DNA from 2 places in the Mesorhizobium sp. M0051 genome. Region 2 is predicted to be linked to the other one. Evidence: predicted binding sites of a transcription regulator. Region 2 holds the regulator's gene; the other holds the start of a gene.
The links. Region 2 encodes PhoB, which activates phosphate uptake and scavenging genes when phosphate is short. Its sites were predicted from a motif close to TGTCATNNANCTGTCAT; they were not measured.
Positions count from the first base shown of each region.

Region 1 (7,449 bases), on a different contig from region 2:
ACGGGTCCATCACATAGCGGCCCTCGACCTTGACCGGATAGGCATAGGTGGTGGCGATGCGGCCGTGCTTGGCGATGTCCTCGTAGAGCTTGACATGCATGAGGCCGTATTCCTCCAGCGCATGCATCTTGCGCGTTTCGGTCTCTCGCGGTTCAAGGAAGCGCAGCGGCTCGGGGATAGGCACCTGGTAGACAAGCACCTGGCCCGCAGTCAGCGGATGCTCGGGGATGCGGTGACGGGTCTGGATGATGGTGGCGCTGGCTGTGTCGGTGGTCACCGCGACATTGGCGACCTTCTTGAAGAAGGCGCGGATCGAGACGGCATTGGTGGTGTCGTCGGCGCCCTGGTCGATCACCTTCAGCACATCGTCGGGGCCGATGATCGAGGCGGTGACCTGCACGCCGCCGGTGCCCCAGCCATAGGGCATCGGCATTTCGCGCGAGGCGAACGGCACCTGATAGCCTGGGATGGCGATGCCCTTGAGGATGGCGCGGCGGATCATCCGCTTGGTCTGTTCGTCGAGATAGGCGAAGTTGTAGGTTGCGATGTCGGTCATTGCGCGACTTCCAGTCCCTTGGCGTAGCGTGCCAGCCGCTCCGCGAGCGTGCCTGTGTGCAGTTCGAACATGTGGTTGTCGTCGTCGTAGAAATAGATCGAGCGGCCTTCATCCTCGACGCGTGGGCGCGGCGGGCGCATGTCGAGGCCAAGCGTTTTGACGCGCTCGGCGTAGCGGTCGAAATCGGCGTCATCGATCTTGAAGGCGATGTGGTTGTAGCTGCGTTCCGGCAAGGGCTCGCCCTCCATAATGGCGATCCAGATGTCGCCGATCAGGAAGAACTTTTCGCGCGACAGCGAGAACTGTTCGGCGCCGCTGGCATAGACCTCTCGGGCGTCGAGTATGCCCTCGAGGATCTCGGTCATCCGGTCGAGATCGCGGACGATGAAGGTCATGTGGGAGAGGCCTTCGATCATTCCGCGGCCTCCCGCTTCTCTTCGGCCTTGGCGGGGTTTTCGCGGGCGTCGTATTCGGCGCGCATGCGGCGCACGAGGTCGAGTTCGGCCTGAAAGTCGACATAGTGCGGCAGCTTCAGATGTTCGACGAAGCCGGTCGCCTGGACGTTGTCGGAATGCGAGATGACGAACTCCTCATCCTGGGCAGCGGCGACGACATCCTCGCCCAACTCGCTGGCGCGCAGCGCGCGGTCGCAGAGCGCCATCGCCATCGCCTTGCGCTCGCTCTGGCCGAAGACCAGGCCGTAGCCGCGGGTGAATTGCGGCGGCGCTTTCGCCGACCCTTTGAACTGGTTGACCATCTGGCATTCGGTGATGCGCACCGTGCCGAGCGGGACAGCAAAAGGCAATTCGGGCACATCTAGCTCCAGCTCGACCTCGCCGATGCGGATTTCGCCGACAAAGGGATGGTTGCGGGCATAGCCGCGCTGCGTGGAATAGCCGAGCGCCAGCAGGAAGCCCTCGTCGCCGCGCGACAGCGCCTGCAGGCGAATGTCGCGCGCCATCGGGAACTCCAGCGGCTCGCGGGTGATGTCGCCGGGGACGTGATCCTGCGGCATGTCGCCATCCGGCTCGATCAGGCCTTCGCGGGCAAGGATGGCCGAGACGCGCGGCATGGCTTGCGCCTCGGTCTCGCGCTGCAGCGGCTCGGCGACGTCGGCGCCGGCGGCAAGCTCGGGATCGAGCAGCCGGTGGGTGTAATCGAAAGTAGGCCCAAGCAACTGGCCGCCGGGCAGGTCCTTATAGGTCGCCGATACCCGCCGCTCGACCAGCATGGCGGCGGTGTCGATGGGCTTGGTGTAGCCGAAGCGCGGCAGCGTGGTGCGATAGGCGCGTACCAGGAAGATTGCCTCGATCATGTCGCCGCGCGCCTGGACGATGGCGAGTGCAGCCAATTCCCGGTCGTAGAGCGAGCCTTCACTCATCACCCGGTCGACGCCGAGCGCCAGCTGCTCGACGATCTGATCGAGACGAAGCGCCGGCACCGAACGGTCGCCGCGCCGGCGGTCGGCAAGCAGGCTGTGGGCATTGGCAATTGCGGCTTCGCCGCCTTTTACCGCGACATACATATTACGTCTCCATCGTCTTGACGCGCGTCGTGCGCGGCAGGCAGGCTATGCCATCAGCGGCGGCGAGGATGATGTCGACGCCGCGCGGGAAGCGCTTGATGTTCTGCTTCCACTGTTCGACGAAATGGCGCGGCATCTGCGCCGGCGCGATCGTGGCGCTGGTTTCGATGCCGGGACCTTCGAGCAACAATGGCGTGCCGGAGACGAGATCGCTGACGTGCAGGATCAGCGTGGTCGAACGGTCGGGATAATCCTGCGTGCCTTGCGAAAAGCCGTCGAGCGCCATCATCTCGGCCGGCGTGGCGATCAACGCAAAATGCGCATCGGCCGGCGTGTTGGCCAATGGTGCGCCGGTGTGGAAACCAAGCCAGGATTTGATGGCGGTGGAAGCCTGTAAAGCCGGGTCGAGCCACAGCGGAGTGTCGTTGTCGCAAAGCGCCAGCGCAATGGCACCGGCGGTCGCCGAGAGCGGCGCCGGCGGGCGGGCGAAGGCCGGCAGCGGCTGCATGCTGCCCGGCCGCGCCATTGCGTCCATGACCGCGCGGAACACAGTCTGGGCATTGAAGACCGGATCGGCGAAACCGCCTTCGATCGATTGCGCTGCGATGTCCATCAGTCTTCTCCGCGAACCATGGTGAAGAAATCCACCTTCGTGGCCGCCGTCTCGGCGCGGCGGCGTTCATGCGTCGTGGTCAGGGCCGACCGCAGAGGCGCTATCAGCCCGGTCTCGACCTCGGCGCGGCAGGCCGGGTCCTGCCACAATGCGTCGGCGATGGCCGCCAGCTTCGCCTTCTGCTTGTCGCGGCCAAGCGCATAGCAATGGCCGACCTGTCCGGACGGCAGCCGGACGGTGGCGCGGGTGACCGTCGCCTCGCCGACATTGAAGGGCGCGCCGCCACCGCCGATGCGGCCGCGCACGGTGACTAGGCCGGTTTCGGGGCCGCGCAGCAACTCTGCGTCCGAAGGCAGTCCGGCCTCGTTCCAGAGCCGAACGATGTCGTCGCCGCTGGATTGCGCCAGGGTTGCCATGACAGCCTTGCGTTCGGCCTGGTCGCGGGCTTCCTGTCCTCGCATCAGCAACATTCCTCTTCGCCAAATTTGTCTATTGATATAGACAATTATACAAATTATACCTATTATCTAGCGCGAGTCCATGACGGGTGGATGACAAGCACTTGAAGACTGGGGGCAATCAATGGTCGGGCGGCTGGCAGCGGACAGCATCGAGCGGCGCAGCGGCGTCTCGCTGTGGCGGCAGATCGCCGAGAAGATCCTGCAGGCGATCGCCGTCGGCGATTTCGCAGAAAGCGCCGCGCTGCCGCCGGAGATGGCACTGGCTGAGCGCTATGGCGTCAACCGCCACACCGTGCGCAGCGCCATATCGGCCCTTGTGCAGGAAGGGGTGCTGCGGGCCGAGCAGGGGCGCGGCACCTTCGTGCTGTCGCGCAGGCGGCTGTCCTATCCCATCGGTGCGCGCACACGCTTTTCAACGGGCCTGCAAGGGCAGACATCGGAACGGCATATCGTCCTGCTGGCGTCCTCGGTCGAGCCGGCCAGCCAGCGCGTCGCCGAGGGGCTGGGGCTCGCCAAGGGAGCCGATGTGATCCGCCTGGAAACGCGCGGCGAAGCCGACGGACGGCCTGTGTCGCGCGCTGCCGGCTGGTTCGATGCCCGGCGCTTTGCCGGTATCGATGCTGCAATGGCGGAGACCGGCTCGATCACCGCATCGCTCGCCCGGTTCGGTATCGACGACTATCTCAGGCAATCGACAGTGCTATCGGCGCGCCACGCCGATGCGGCGGACCTTGCCGACCTCGACCTGCAACCGGGCGCCATCGTGCTGGTTACGGTCGCTATCAACGTCACGCCGGACGGCCAGCCGATCCAGTTTTCGGAGTCCCGGTTTCCGGCGGAACGGGTGGAGTTGAAGCTGTCGGCACTGTAGGGAGTGGCGGCCTCATACGAGACCGTGACTTCTGACTCGCGCTGATCGGTCGCGCGCTCCCCTGTCAGCGGCTTGGCGTTTGAGGACCGCCTTCCCCCACTCCGTCTCGGCTTCGCCGAGCCACCTCTCCCCCCTCCGGAGGGAGAGGAAGGGAGCCCGCTGGCGGGAGAGGGAGGGAGTCTGGTTGAGGAGCGTTGGCTGCAATAGGCTCGCACCTTCCTCTACCCCGTCGATCGGGGGAGAGGTGGCTCGGCGAAGCCGAGACGGAGTGGGGGTCGATCTGCGCGGGGCCGCGTCAATTCGGGCCGGGTTCACCGCCTGCTAAGTTATGCTCCCACCTCGATCACAGCCTTGATCAGGCCGGATTTCTCATGCGCCCAGCGGGCGAGATCGCGCGGCGTGGCCGCGAGCGTGGTGCGGTGGGTGACGAGTTTTGCCAGCGGAACGGCGCCGTTGCTGATCGAAGCGGCAACATGATCGAAGTCGGCGCGCAATGCGTTGCGGCTGCCGATCAGCGTCATCTCGCGTTTGTGGAATTCGGGATCGGAAAAGCTGATGTCGTCCTTGACGACGCTGACCAGCACCAGTGTCCCGCCATGCGCGACATGGGCGAAGGCCGACTGCACGGACTGGGCGTTGCCGGTGGCGTCGAAGACCACATCGAAACCTTCGCCTGATGTCGCCTCCTTGACCATGTCGGGCACCGCGCCGCGCGAACCGTCGAGGGTCTGGAACCCAAGCTCATTCTCGGCGAAGGCGAGCCTTTCACTGCTCATGTCGAGCAGTGCCACGTGGAGGCCGGCGATGCGGGCGAAGATGGCGGTGCCGAGCCCGATCGGGCCGGCGCCGATGACCAGCGTGCGTCCACCCGGATCGGCCCGTGCACGCCGCACGGCATGCGCGCCGATGGCCAGGAATTCGACGGCAGCGGCGTCGGCCAGCGACAGGCCGTTGGCCGGATAGAGATTTTGTGCCGGAACCAGGATGCGTTCGCACATGGCGCCGTCGCGATGCACGCCGAGCACCTCGATGCTGACGCAGCAATTCGGCTTGCCGTGCCGGCAGGCTATGCACTTGCCGCAAGAAAGATAGGGGTTGATGACGACCGGTTCGCCAACGGCCAGTTCGACACCTTCCCCGGGCTCCACCACGGTACCCGATACTTCATGGCCCATGATGCGGGGATAGGCGAGGAACGGGTGCTTGCCCTCGAAGATGTGATAGTCGGTGCCGCAGATGCCGACATGGCTGACGGACACCAGCGCCCAGCCGGGAGGCGGCGCGCCGGGGGCCGGACGGTCTTCCAGGATAAGATCGCCGGGCGAACGGCAGACGACGGCCTTCATGCTTCAATCCAGTCTGTAATGAATCGCCGGCCCGTCGATCGTGACGGGCCGGCAATTGATCGAGGGGTTTACTTGCCGCGGCGGCGCAGCCCGTCGAAGTAGACGATGATGATGATGAGCGCGCCGGTGATGATGCGCTGCCAGAACGAGTTGACGTTGAGCAGGTTGGCGCCATTGTTGATGGTGGCCAGGATGAAAGCACCGAGCAGCGGTCCGTGCACCGAGCCGACGGCACCGAACAGCGAGGTGCCGCCGATGACCGACGAGGCGATCGCCTGCAACTCCCAGCCCTCAGCCTGGGTCGGATTGCCGATGCCGATGCGGGCGGCCAGCAGCACGCCGACGAAAGCCGCGCAGAGGCCGGACAGCGTGTAGGCCATGTAGATGGTGCGCTGGACATTGACGCCGGACAGGCGCGAGGCCTCGGCGTTGGAGCCGACCGAGAACAGATACCGGCCCCAGCGGCTGTGATGCAGGAAGATATAGGCCGGAATGCCGACCAGGATCACCATCCAGAACAGGTTGGGGATGCCGATGAAGGAACTGCGCGAGAACGCGGTGAAGGTGTCGCTGTTGATGTTGATCGAATTGCCGTTGGTCATCAAAAGGCCGATGCCGCGCAGCGAGGTCAGCGTCGCCAACGTGATGATGAACGGCGGCAAGCCCATCTTGACGATGCCGAAGCCGTGAAACATGCCGATGGCAACACCGACCAGCAGCGTCACCAGAATGGCGAGCCAGATCGGGAAGCCGGCATTGATCATCATGGCGGCGACGACGGTGGCGAAGCCGACCACGGCGCCGACGGACAGGTCGATGCCGCCGGTGATGATGACGAAAGTCTGGCCGACCGCCATGATGGCGATCATCGAACCCTGCCGCAGCAGGTTGGCGATGTTATTGGAAGAGGCGAAGCTCGGCGTCGCGACCGACAGGACGATCCAGAGCAGAACCAGCAACGCCAGAAGCGTCAGCCCGAACAGGACATTGTAGTTCCGTTTCGGCTTTTCGACAGCAATCGCCTCGGTGCTCATATCTGTCCTCCCTGCTTTTCTTGTTTCTCGGCGAGCGCCTGCGTGAGAATGTCCTCGTGGCTGGCGCCGCGAAAACCATGAGTCGCCACCAGTTTGCCGCGCCGGAACACATGCAGCGTGTCGGCCAGTTCGTAGACTTCCGGCAGATAGGACGAGATCAGGATGATGCCGGCGCCTTTCGACAGCAGCGCGCCGAACAATCGGTAGATCTCGGCCTTGGTGCCGACATCGACGCCGACAGTCGGTTCGTCGAAGATGAACAGCTTGGCGCCGTGCGCCAGCCATTTGCCGATGACGATCTTCTGCTGGTTGCCGCCCGACAGGCTGGACGCCAGAGCGCCGCGCGTCGGTGTCTTGATGCGCAGATCGGCGATCTGGCGATCGGCCTGCGTCTTTTCCTGCGCACTCGAGATCAGCAGATTGTTCGAGATGCGCTTGTAGATCGGCAGGTTGAGATTGAGGCCAACCGGCAGGTTGAGGCAGAGGCCCTGGTCGCGGCGGCTTTCCGGCGCCAGCGCCATGCCGAGCTTGATCGCGTCATGCTCGGATTTGACCTGAACCTCCTTGCCTGCCCAGAGAATCTGGCCGGCCGATTTGCGGTGGCGGCCATAAAGTGTCGTGACGAACTCGCTGCGCCCGGCGCCGATCAGGCCATAGAGCCCGACGATCTCGCCGGCGCGAACCGTCATCGAGACATTTTCAAACCCTTTGCCGGAAAGGTTCCGGGCTTCGATGATCGCGGCGCCCGGCGTGAAATGCTCCTTGTGGTAGACCTGCTCGATAGAGCGGTTGATCATCATCTTGACCAACTCGGCGTCGTTGGTCTCGGCGATGTTGCGGGTGCCGACCAGCATGCCGTCGCGCAGCACGGAAACACGATCGGCGAGTTCGAACACTTCCTCCATGCGGTGGCTGATGTAGATGATCGTCACGCCTTCGCCCTTCAGCCGGCGGATCAGGGTGAAAAGCTGGTCGGCCTCCTTGCGGGTGAGGTAGGCGGTCGGCTCGTCGAAGATCAGGAATTTGGTACCGCGCACGGTGGC
Region 1 is NZ_JAMYUT010000001.1:339,265-346,713, reverse strand. It holds partial or broken gene NKJ90_RS01655 (alpha-D-ribose 1-methylphosphonate 5-phosphate C-P-lyase PhnJ) at 1-556, opposite strand, end outside; gene fosX (FosX/FosE/FosI family fosfomycin resistance hydrolase) at 553-972, opposite strand; gene NKJ90_RS01645 (carbon-phosphorus lyase complex subunit) at 969-2,081, opposite strand; gene phnH (phosphonate C-P lyase system protein PhnH) at 2,083-2,694, opposite strand; gene phnG (phosphonate C-P lyase system protein PhnG) at 2,694-3,155, opposite strand; gene phnF (phosphonate metabolism transcriptional regulator PhnF) at 3,277-4,026, shown strand; gene NKJ90_RS01625 (zinc-binding alcohol dehydrogenase family protein) at 4,353-5,372, opposite strand; gene NKJ90_RS01620 (ABC transporter permease) at 5,441-6,406, opposite strand; gene NKJ90_RS01615 (sugar ABC transporter ATP-binding protein) at 6,403-7,449, opposite strand, start outside.
Region 1: phnF (phosphonate metabolism transcriptional regulator PhnF) is a predicted target of PhoB. The motif match lies at 3,235-3,251, and genes of this name have one in related genera.

Region 2 (7,449 bases):
GTCGGTTCGGACACAGCCGTCGAATGGCCAACTGGCGTCGGCGCCAAGGGCAGCGAAGGCGTTGCCAATACCGTCAAGCAGACCGACGGCGGCATCGGCTACGTCGAGTATGCCTATGCCAAGCAGAATAGCCTTTCCTACTCCAAGCTGGTGAATGCCGCCGGCAAGGTCGTCGAGCCGTCGCTCGAATCCTTCGGCGCGGCTGCTTCGAATGCCGATTTCAAAGGCGCGAAGAACTTCAACGTCATCATCACCAACGAACCCGGCGACACCAGCTGGCCGATCGCTGCTTCGACCTGGGTGCTGATCCACAAGGTTCCCAACGATGCCGCCGCCACCGGCGAAGCGCTGAAGTTCTTCGCTTGGGCCTACAAGGACGGCAAGGATACCGCCAAGGCGCTCGACTATGTCTCGATCCCCGACAGCGTCGTCGACTTGATCAAGACCTCCTGGAAGGCCGACATCCAGGCCGACGGGAAGCCGGTCTTCGCAGGCGAGTAACATCCTTCGAAGGAGCGCCGCAGCGCGGCGCTCCTTTCCCTCAACTCAAAGAGCCGAGCTTCACATGAGCGCTGTCCAGGAAGCCTTGCCAGCCATTCGAGGTTCGCGCGACGCGATCGTCAGACGATTCGCGCTGACCGACGCAATCTTCCACGGGATGACTCGGGCCGCCGCCATATTGGTGCTGGTCCTGCTTGGCGGCGTCGCGATCTCGCTGTTTGCCGGATCCTGGCAAGCCCTGTCGACCTTCGGCTTCTCTTTCCTGACCAGCGAAAGCTGGAATCCGGTGACGGAGAAATTCGGCGCGCTGGCACCGATCTACGGCACCATCATCACGTCGGCCATCGCCATCCTGATCGCCGTGCCGCTCGGCATCGGCATCGCCATCTTTCTCACCGAGCTTTGCCCGCGCCCGCTGCGGCGGCCGATCGGCATGGCGGTGGAACTGCTGGCCGGCATCCCCTCGATCATTTACGGCATCTGGGGCCTGTTCGTGCTGGCGCCGTTCCTGCAGACGACCGTGCAGCCCTTCATCATCGGCGTGTTCCACGGCATTCCCGGCCTTGGCAGCCTGTTTGCCGGTCCGCCCTATGGCATCGGCCTGCTGACCTCGTCGCTGATCCTCGCCATCATGGTGCTGCCCTTCATCACCTCGATCACCAAGGACGTCTTCGACACGGTACCGCCGGTGCTAAAGGAATCGGCCTACGGCATCGGCTGCACGACCTGGGAAGTGACCCGCCGCGTCGTCATTCCCTACACGAGGATCGGCATCATGGGCGGCGTCATGCTCGGCCTTGGCCGCGCGCTGGGCGAAACCATGGCGGTCACCTTCGTCATCGGAAACGCGCACCGCATCTCAACCTCGCTGTTCGCGCCGGCAACGACGATCTCCGCGACCATCGCCAATGAGTTCACCGAAGCCGTCGGCGACCTCTACACCTCTTCGCTGGTGGCGCTCGGCCTGATCCTGTTCGTCATCACCTTCCTGATCCTTGCCATCGCCCGCTACATGCTGATGCGCATCGACGCCCGCACCGGAGCCTGACCGATGTCGACAGCCACATCGCTTCACCAGAGCCGCAAGAGGAAGAATGCCGTGATGATGACGCTGTGTGTCACCGCGGCGGGCATCGGACTTGCCTGGCTGGCGCTCATCCTCGGCGCGCTGGTCTACAAGGGCGCGGCCGGCCTGTCCCTTGACGTCTTCACGCAGATGACGCCGCCTCCCGGCGACGCCGGCGGCCTGCTCAACGCCATCTATGGCAGCGTGGTCATGACGATCATCGCCGTCATCGTCGGCACGCCGATCGGAGTGCTGGCCGGCACCTACATGGCCGAATACGGTCGCTTTTCCAGGCTGACCACCGTGGTGCGCTTCATCAACGACATCCTGCTGTCGGCGCCGTCGATCATCATCGGCCTGTTCGTCTACGAACTTATGGTGCGGCCGATGGGGCATTTCTCGGCAATCGCCGGTGCTGTCGCGCTCACCATCCTCGTCATTCCGGTGGTGGTACGCACCACCGAAGACATGCTCAATTTGGTGCCGAACGCCTTGCGCGAAGCCGGCACCGCGATCGGCGCACCGCGCTGGGTGGTCATCAAGTCGGTCGCCTACCGCGCCGCGCTATCGGGCATTGTCACCGGCATATTGCTGTCGATCGCCCGTATCTCCGGCGAGACGGCACCACTGCTCTTCACGGCGCTCAACAACCAGTTCTGGTCGAGCAATCTCAACGCGCCGATGGCCAGCCTGCCTGTCACCATCTTCCAGTTCGCTCTCAGCCCCTACGAGGAATGGCAGCAACTGGCATGGACCGGCGCACTCATCATCACATTGACGGTTCTTGCGCTCAGCATCGTTGCGCGCAGCCTGACCGGACGCAGAGAGGACAAATGAGCCAGATGTTGTCTCCAGACATGACGATCGCCGCCGAGGCCACCGCCAAGGCCAAGATCGAGGTCAAGAACCTCAACTTCTACTACGGCCAATCGAAGGCGCTGAAGGACATTACGCTGTCCTTGCCGGAGCGCAGCGTCACCGCCTTCATCGGGCCTTCGGGCTGCGGGAAGTCGACGCTGCTGCGCGTCTTCAACCGCATCTACGAGCTCTATCCCAAGCAGACGGCCGAAGGTCAGGTGCTGCTCGACGGCCAGAACGTTCTCGACCGCTCGCAGGACCTCAACCTGCTGCGCACCAAGATCGGCATGGTGTTCCAGAAGCCGACGCCATTTCCGATGTCGATCTATGAAAACATCGCGTTCGGCATCAGGCTCTACGAGAAGCTGAACAAGTCGGAGATGGACGGCCGCGTCGAGCAGGCGCTGAAGCGCGCGGCACTCTGGACCGAGGTCAAGGACAAGCTTGACGCCAGCGGCCTCAGCCTCTCCGGCGGTCAGCAGCAGCGGCTCTGCATCGCCCGCACCGTAGCGGTGAAGCCGGAAGTCATCCTGCTCGACGAGCCCGCTTCGGCGCTCGACCCGCTGTCGACCGCCAAGATCGAGGAGCTCATCGACGAGTTGCAAGCCGATTACACGATCGTCATCGTCACCCACAACATGCAGCAGGCGGCGCGCGTATCGAAGCAGACGGCCTTCATGTATCTGGGCGAGCTGGTCGAGTTCGACCGCACGGAGAGGATATTCACGTCGCCCCGCGAGAAGCGCACGCAGGACTACATCACCGGCCGCTTCGGCTGAGCTCAGGCATACGAGGAACAGGATCATGAGCGAACATACAGTCGCTTCTTTCGACGAGGATCTCGGTCAGATCAGCAAGCTCATCAGCGACATGGGCGATCTCGCCAGCTCGATGGTCGGCGGTGCGACCAAGGCGCTCTTGAATTCCGACAACGCCTTGGCACAGCGCGTCGTCTCCGATGATGCGATCATGGACGCGCGCCAGCGCGAGCTCGACGACCGCGCAATCACGCTGATCGCCAAGCGGCAGCCGATGGCCGATGATCTGCGCCATGTCGTCGGTTCTATCCGCATGGCCGGCGATCTCGAACGCATCGGCGACCTTGCCAAGAACATCGCCAAGCGTGTCGGCACTGTCGGCCTCAGCGTCACGCCGCGCGACCTTTCGCACTCGATCGATGGAATGGCACAACTGGTGCTGATCCAGGTGCAGGGCGTCATCGAGGAATATGCGGCGCGTGACGCCGCCGCGCTGGCGAAACTGCGTGCCGACGACGAACGCATCGACGTCAAATACACCTCCGTGTTCCGCGAGCTTCTCACCTATATGATGGAAGACCCGCGCAACATCACCGCGTGCACGCATCTTTTGTTCTGCGCCAAGAACCTCGAGCGCATCGGCGACCATGTCACCAACATCGCGGAAAATGCCTATTATGTTTTGACCGGCACGCAGCTGCCGGCCAATCGTCCGAAACAGGACGAGACGACAATGTCCGCGCCCGCGGCATGACGACAGGGGTAACCAGCCGATGATCGCGCCACGCATCATGGTGGTGGAGGACGAGGAGCCGCTAGGCGTGCTGCTCCGTTACAATCTGGAGTCCGAGGGCTATCAGGTCGAGGTCGTGACGCGCGGCGACGAGGCCGAGATCCGGCTGCAGGAGAACGTGCCTGACCTTCTGGTGCTCGACTGGATGGTACCGGCGGTCTCCGGCATCGAACTCTGCCGGCGCCTGCGAATGCGTCCCGAGACCGAGCGGCTGCCGATCATCATGCTGACCGCGCGCGGCGAGGAGAGCGATCGCGTGCGGGGCCTCTCGACCGGCGCCGACGATTATCTGGTAAAGCCGTTTTCGACACCGGAGTTCATGGCCAGGGTCAAGGCGCTGCTGCGCCGTGCCAAGCCGGAACTGCTGTCCAGCGTGCTGAAGGTCGGCGACATCGTGCTCGATCGAGAATCGCACCGGGTCTATCGCAAGAAGAGCGAGATCCGGCTCGGGCCGACCGAATTCCGCCTGCTCGAATTCATGATGCGCCATCCCGGCCGCGTGTTCTCGCGCAGCCAGCTGCTCGACAACGTCTGGGGCGAAACGATCTACATCGACGAACGCACGGTAGACGTGCATGTCGGGCGGCTGCGCAAAGCCGTCAACAACGGCCGCATGCCCGACGTCATCCGCACCATTCGGGGCGCAGGCTACGCGATCAGGGAAGACTAGCCGATAGATCGGAACCAAGGTTCAAATTCGATCAGCAGGTCGTCGCCAATGGCCACGCGATGGCAGACATTCAAGCAGGCGGCATCGAAGTCTAAACTGCCCTTCGCGGTCGCGGGCTCGCGCGTACCTTGACTGGCTGGCGATTGCCTTCCGATCTCCCAATTCGCTTTTCTGCCAGGCTGGCCGCAGGAAGCACGGCCCGTGACACTTTAGTTGGTCACATTGCTATCTTGCCCGCAGACCTCCGATCAAAGTCGCGCGCCTCAAGAAACAATTTGAACTAATATGGCTATGTGCCCGCTAGAGGATGTGGTTTCGCATAAATTCGCAATTTTATTAAAAATTGCATCCGACTAAGAGCGAGTTTCCCTCTTCTTTATTGATTGTATGTGCTCCGAATAGTCAATACGATCTTGGATCTGATGATGATTCCGCGGGAACGATCTCGTTCGTTGCAACGTTGCTTTGAAAGCGGTCGCCGGACGCTGCGCCGAATGATTTGACCAGGTCGGACACTAAAGAGGAAGGATTTCTGATGAGCACGGTCTTAAACGCCAAAGGTATTCCTCTTCCCTACACCGGCGCGTCCAGTCATTGGTTCTCGGCAACCGGAGCCGGGGCCGAACTGCATGGCACTTCAGGCAACGACTCCTTCTGGGGAGACACCGGCGTCTATGTCACGATGTACGGTGGCGCCGGCGATGACTACTATCACCTCTATTCCACCAACAATAAGGCGGTCGAAGATCCCGGGGCCGGGATCGACACGATCGACACCTGGATGAGCTACAAGCTCCCCGACAATTTCGAGAACCTGGTCGTTACCGGCGCCAATCGATATGCGTTCGGAAATGCGTTGGACAACATCATCAAGGGCGGGTCGGGTCATCAGACGCTGGATGGCGGCAAGGGAAATGATGTCCTGATCGGCGGTGACGGCGCCGACACTTTCGCCATCTCCAAAGGAAATGGGAGCGATCTTATCTTCGATTTCGGTGCGACCGATGTGGTGCGCCTTAACGGCTATGACTTCACTTCGTTCGACGCCGTCCGTTCGCAGATGGTTCAGGTGGAATCGAACGTGATGCTGAACCTCGGATCTGACGAGATCCTGGTGTTCAAGAATACGACCATCGACAAGTTGCAGCCCACCCAGTTCGAACTGCCGATAGACAAGTCCGGAATGACGCTGTCCTTCTCCGACGAATTCAACACGCTGAGCCTTCGGGACGGGCAGGACGGCACGTGGAATTCCAATTTCTCGTGGGGCGCGCCGAACGGCAGCACATTGAGCAGCAATGGCGAGTTGCAATGGTATATCGACGCCAATTACGGGCCGACGAGTTCCGTCCACCCGTTCAGCGTTGAAAACGGCGTCCTCACCATCACCGCCGCGCAGGCGCCGGAGGACATCAAGCCTCTGATCAACAACTACGAATACACATCGGGGATACTGACGACCCACGACACCTTCGCGCAAACCTACGGCTATTTCGAAATGCGGGCGGACCTGCCCGAAACGGCCGGAGCCTGGCCGGCCTTCTGGCTGCTTCCGGAAGACGGATCGTGGCCGCCGGAGCTGGACGTCGTCGAAACGCGCGGTCAGGATCCGAACACGCTTTTCATGACAGCGCACACCAATGAGACGGGAGAGCACACGAAGGTTTCGTCCACCGTGAACGTTGCGGACACTGACGGTTTCCACACCTATGGCCTGCTCTGGACAAAGGATGAGCTTGTCTGGACCTATGACGGTGTGAAGGTCGCCCAAGCGGCGACGCCGTCCGACATGCACGACCCCATGTACATACTGGCCAATCTCGCGGTGGGCGGCATTGCCGGCCAGCCTCCTGACCATCTGGCTACTCCAGCGGAGATGAAAATCGACTATATCCACGCCTATACGCTGGACCAACCCTTGGACATGGCAAGCGACCACTCGGTCTAAGCGGCGGCTTCATGTTTGAGGCCATTAGCCGTCAGGGAGCGCGGGGATGATTGGAGAGTCCAGTTTGCGGGCAGTTTTCAGGCGCGCCATCGCCGATGTCGGTGCTTTCTCGTTCCTCATCAACATCCTGCTGTTGGTGATCCCCCTTTATCTGTTGCAGGTCTATGACCGCGTCCTGCCTTCCTACCGCGTCGAGACGCTGTTCTACCTGTCGGCTATCGCGGTTCTCGCGCTAGCCTTTCTCGGTCTCCTCGATGCGGTCCGCTCCATCTACACGCAGCGCGTTGCAGCCACTGTCGACGACAGACTGGGTGCGAGGACATTCGCCGTCTCGCTTGAAGCCAAGTACGCCGGCGGCGCAGCCATGTCTCCACTGCGCGACCTTGCCTCGATATGCGCCTTCATCAGGTCACGCAGCGTGGCGGTCTTGTTCGACCTGCCGTTTGCTCCCTTCTTCCTCACCCTGCTGTACCTCATCCATCCCTTTCTGTTTTGGCTTACGCTGGCAGGGGTTGCGCTGTTGCTTACGCTGGTCCTGGCAAATCAGCTCGCCGTCGGCAGGAACGACGCTTTGTCCGCGGAACGTTCGGCTGTCGCCAGCCTGTCGGAGCAGGCCTTTGCCCGCAACGCGGAGACGCTGCTCGCTATGGGTATGGTCCAAAACGCCGCGCGCGTCTGGGGCAGGCACGTGGCGGAGGCGCTAGTTCTTCATGACCGTTCGTCCACGGCCAACGCGATCTTCAGCGGAACATCGCGAGCCGTACGCATGATCCTTCAGCTGGCGATACTGGGCGTTGGAGCATGGCTCGTGCTGCAAGGGAAGATGACGGCAGGGATGATCTTCGCGTCTTCCCT
Region 2 is NZ_JAMYUT010000017.1:67,045-74,493, forward strand. It holds gene pstS (phosphate ABC transporter substrate-binding protein PstS) at 1-501, shown strand, start outside; gene pstC (phosphate ABC transporter permease subunit PstC) at 566-1,549, shown strand; gene pstA (phosphate ABC transporter permease PstA) at 1,553-2,404, shown strand; gene pstB (phosphate ABC transporter ATP-binding protein PstB) at 2,401-3,204, shown strand; gene phoU (phosphate signaling complex protein PhoU) at 3,230-3,937, shown strand; gene phoB (phosphate regulon transcriptional regulator PhoB) at 3,957-4,646, shown strand; gene eglC (endo-1,3-1,4-beta-glycanase EglC) at 5,182-6,594, shown strand; gene NKJ90_RS18730 (type I secretion system permease/ATPase) at 6,659-7,449, shown strand, end outside.